Regions from separate parts of the Actinomadura gamaensis genome, predicted to be linked through region 1. Evidence: riboswitches for the same ligand, from Rfam matches in the RefSeq annotation. Region 1 holds a riboswitch; the other holds the start of a gene.
The links. A riboswitch is a leader RNA that binds a small molecule or an ion and turns the genes downstream of it on or off. The one in region 1 is predicted to bind S-adenosylmethionine.

Region 1 (2,195 bases):
AGGCGGTCGATGTGGGCCTCGGTCGTGCCGACGCCGAAGCTGGCGCGGACGGCGGAGCTCTGGCCGTCCGAGCAGGTTCCGCCGGTGGCGTCGGACGCGCCGAGCAGGTGCCGGACGAACGGGTGGGCGCAGAACTTGCCGTCGCGGACGCCGATGCCGTACTGCCCGGAGAGGGCGAGCGCCAGGTCGCGCGCCTCCCAGCCGTCCACGACGAAGGAGACGATGCCGACGCGCGGGGAGCCGTCCTCCCAGAGCGTGAGTTCACGCACACCGGGGATGCGGGCGAGGCCGGAGCGCAGGCGGGCGAGCAGCCGCTCCTCGCGCTCGACGAGCGGGGTCCAGCCGGTCGCGGCGAGCGTCTCGCAGGCGGCGGCGAGCGCGATGACGCCGAGGACGTTCGGGGTGCCCGCCTCGTGCCGCGACTCGGGGTCGGCGTGCCAGAGGGCGCGGTTGCCGTGGTCCTCGACGGACGCGCTGGCCCCGCCGCCCTTGAGGTAGGGGTCGGCGGCGCGGAGCCAGTCGGACCGTCCGGCGAGGACGCCGGCGCCGAACGGCGCGTACAGCTTGTGCCCGGAGAAGGCGACGTAGTCGAGACCGAGCGCGGTCATGTCCAGCGGCCGGTGCGGGACGAGCTGGGCGGCGTCCACCGCGATCCGCGCGCCGTGCCGGTGGGCGACCGCGCTGAGCTCGGCCAGCGGCCACACCTCGCCGGTCACGTTGGACGCGGCGGTGACGACGAGCAGGCGCGGCCCGCCGGGGGCCTCGGCGAGCGCACGGTCAGCGGCGGCGACGGCCTCGGCGGGCGAGGACGGCGCGGGCAGCCGGACGGCCCGCCGCCACGGCAGCAGCGTCGCGTGGTGCTCGGTCTCGAACACCACGACCGTCGTCCCGGACGGGACGCAGTGCGCGAGCAGGTTCATCGCGTCGGTGGTGTTGCGGGTGAACACGACCGACGCGCGCCGCCACGCGCCGAGGAAGTCGCGGACGGTCTCCCGCGCCTTCTCGTACGCGGCGGTCGTGACCTGGGACGCGTAGCCCGCGCCCCGGTGCACGCTGCTGTAGTACGGCAGTGCCGAGGTGATCGCCTCCTGCACCGCCGACAGACACGGCGCGCTGGCGGCGTAGTCGAGGTTGGCGTAGGGGACGCGGCGTCCGTCCTCCAGCGGGACGGGCGCGTCCGCCCCGACGACGGCCGGCGCGGCGGAGACGGCGGCGGAGACGGCGGCGCCGGAGGGGGCGGCGGCGGTGGCGAGGGTGGTCGCGGACATACGAGTGCACTCCTTCGGGATCAGGGATCCCGAGGGCCGTGCCCTGGATCGACGGGATCCGCGCTTGCCGGGACGCGGATGGCGTCCGGCCTGGTCCTCACCCGGGGCACCCCATCGCGGACGAAGGGTTGCCGGCCAGCGAGCCGGGGCTTGACGCTGGCACTCATGACCTGATGCGAAAGTATAGGAAGGACGCTGGACGGATCAAGTCGGGAGAGGGAGCGGATGCGCTACGGGGTGAGCCGGACGCTGGCCGGGGGAGCGCTGGCGGCCGGTGCGGCGGCGCTGCTCGCCGCCTGCGGTGGGTCGGGGAACACGGCCGCGACGTGCGGCGACGCGAAGAGGGCGTACGAGCGGTACATCGGCGGCGTCCGCGCGGTCTCGGCCTCGGACGCGGCGCAGTGGCGGCGGCCGACCGAGGAGCTGGCCGCGAACCTGTCGGGGCTGGCGGACAAGGCGTCCGACGACGGGCTGAAGAAGGCGCTCAAGGATCAGGCGGACAGGCTGCGCGCCGCCGCCGGGACGGTCTCGACCGGCGACGTCTCGCAGCTCAACGCGACCCTCACCGCCGCGCCCGACGAGCTGGGCACGGCCTGCCGCTGAGCGGGAGCGCATCGCGCGACCGGCGGCGGCCGATGACAAAACGGGGTCCCGAGTGGTTCGGGACCCCGTTTCGCATCAGTCCGCAAAGGGTTACGGAGGTTCGGCGCGGATCAGTTGCCCTGGTCGCCGGTGCCGTCCCCGCCACCGCCGCCGCCTCCGCCGCCACCGCCGCCTCCCGGAATCGGGATGGTCGGCTTACCCGTCGGACGGTCGGTCGGACGGTGCGTCGGACGGTCCGTCGGCGGCGTGTGCGGGCTCGTCGGACGGCCCGGATGGGTCGGCTTGCCCGTCGGCGGACGCGTCGACGGGAGGCCGGTCGGGCGG
Region 2 (2,195 bases), on a different contig from region 1:
CAGCACGCCGACGGTGACGCCGCCCGCGGTCTCGCCGAAGATGCCCTCGGTGGCGGCGAGCAGCCGGATGCCCTCGACGACCTGCTCGTCGGTGACGTCCTCGACGGCGCCGCCGGTGCGGCGGGCGACGTCGAGCACGTAGGTGCCGTCCGCCGGGTTGCCGATCGCGAGGGACTTGGCGATGGTGTCGGGCTTGACCGGGCGGAACACGTCCCAGCCCTGCTTGAACGCGTTGGCGACCGGGTCGCAGCCCGCCGCCTGCGCGCCGAACACCTTGTAGGGCTTGTCCTCGACCAGGCCGAGCTTGATCAGCTCCTGGAAGGCCTTGTCGATCTTGGTGAGCTGGGAACCCGACGCGACCGGGACGACGATCTGGTCCGGCAGCCGCCAGCCGAGCTGCTCGGCGATCTCGTACCCGAGCGTCTTGGAGCCCTCGGCGTAGTACGGCCGGACGTTGACGTTGACGAACGCCCAGTCGTCCTGCTCGCCGGCGATCTCCGAGGCGAGGCGGTTGACGTCGTCGTAGTTGCCGTCCACGGTCACGAACGTGCCGCCGTACACGGCCGTCGTGATGATCTTCTGGGACTCCAGGTTGGACGGCACGAACACCGCGCTGCGGATGCCCGCGCGGGCCGCCGCGGCCGCCACGGCGTTGGCCAGGTTCCCGGTGGACGGGCAGGCCAGCACCTTGAACCCGAGCTCGCGGGCGGCGGCGAGCGCCACCGCGACCACGCGGTCCTTGAACGAGTGGGTCGGGTTGCCGCTGTCGTCCTTCACCCAGAGCGCCGACAGCCCGAGCGTCTCGGCGAGGTGGTCGGCGCGGACGAGCCGGGTCAGGCCGGGCTCGGTGTTCGGCGTCTCCTCGACGTGGGACGGGACGGGCAGCAGCCCCTTGTACCGCCAGATGTTGCGCGGTCCCGCCTCGATCGACTCGCGCGTGACGTCGCCGAAGTCGTAGGAGATCTCCAGTGGCCCGAAACACTCCTCGCACGCGTAGTGCGGGCCGAGTTCGCGGGTGTGGCCGCATTCGCGGCAGGTGAGCGCGGTGGCAGGTCCGAGATTCGTCGCAGACGTGAGCGCCATGAAGCGAGGCCCTTCTCCCCATCTTCCCTGCGCCGCCTTGGTCGCAGGCCGGAGTTGGCACCACTTCCCGGTCGGCCTCGCGGGTTCGCGAGCGCGTCCTAACCGGGTGGTTGCCGGGGCTTCACAGGGCCGGTCCCTCCACCCCTCTGGATGAGCGTTATGAAGTTGTGTAAGTCGGGTCCTTTCGGACCGCGTGAGGCGAGATTACATGATCTGACCGGTTCTCGGACAGCGCCGTCTCGCTCATTGAGACGTTACCCGGCCGTGGTCTTGGTCACGCGAGAGCGTTCTGTGACGCATCCGGCGGTGGTGCTGTAGCACTCGGGGGACTTGCGGGCGGGCGCGAAGACAGCTGTGGGACCGGCTTTCACGCGGGTCCCTTTGATGTCCGGGCGTCCCGGCTGAGACGCTGCTTCCATGAGTCAGATCGTGGTGGCGTCCAACCGTGGTCCGGTGTCGTTCACCCGGAGCGACGGCGGCGGGCTGGCCGCGCGGCGCGGGGGCGGCGGCCTCGTGTCGGGGCTCGCGGGAGTCGCCGCCAGCACCGACGTCCTGTGGGTGTGCGCGGCGCTCGGCGACCCCGACCGGGAGGCCGCGCGCGAGGCCCCGGACGGACGGCTCGACCGCGCCGGGCACGACACCGGCGGCGCGGACGTCCGGATGCTGGACATCCCCGCCGCGACGTTCCAGCGCGCGTACAACTCGGTCGCGAACTCGACGCTGTGGTTCGTCCACCACCTGCTGTACGAGACGCCGCGCGCGCCGCACTTCGACGCGCGGTTCCGCCGCGACTGGCAGTCCTACGAGGCGTACAACGCGGCGTTCGCGGACGCGGTGGCCCAGTCGTCGCAGCCGGACGCGAAGGCGGTCGTGCAGGACTACCACCTGTCGCTCGCGCCGCGCATGCTCCGCGACCGGCGTCCCGACCTGCGCATCGCGCACTTCTCGCACACGCCGTGGGCGCCGCCGGAGTACTTCCGGATGCTTCCGGACGACGTCGCCGTGGCCGTCCTCGGCGGCATCCTCGGCGCGGACCACGCGGGCTTCCTCACGCGGCGGTGGGCGGACGCGTTCCTCGCCTGCTGCGCCGAACTGCTCCCCGGCGCCCGCGT

Region 2: linked by a shared signal. The riboswitch ahead of thrC (threonine synthase) and the one ahead of ACFPCY_RS29470 (aminotransferase class V-fold PLP-dependent enzyme) in region 1 are both predicted to bind S-adenosylmethionine.

Annotation. Positions count from the first base shown of each region.
Region 1 covers NZ_JBHSIT010000009.1:303,045-305,239, reverse strand. Annotated here, with positions in the region: gene ACFPCY_RS29470 (aminotransferase class V-fold PLP-dependent enzyme) at 1-1,268, opposite strand, end outside; SAM riboswitch class IV at 1,324-1,439, opposite strand; gene ACFPCY_RS29465 (hypothetical protein) at 1,494-1,871, shown strand; gene ACFPCY_RS29460 (transglycosylase domain-containing protein) at 1,982-2,195, opposite strand, start outside.
Region 2 covers NZ_JBHSIT010000016.1:153,708-155,902, reverse strand. Annotated here, with positions in the region: gene thrC (threonine synthase) at 1-1,083, opposite strand, end outside; SAM riboswitch class I at 1,099-1,240, opposite strand; gene ACFPCY_RS39160 (alpha,alpha-trehalose-phosphate synthase (UDP-forming)) at 1,501-2,195, shown strand, end outside.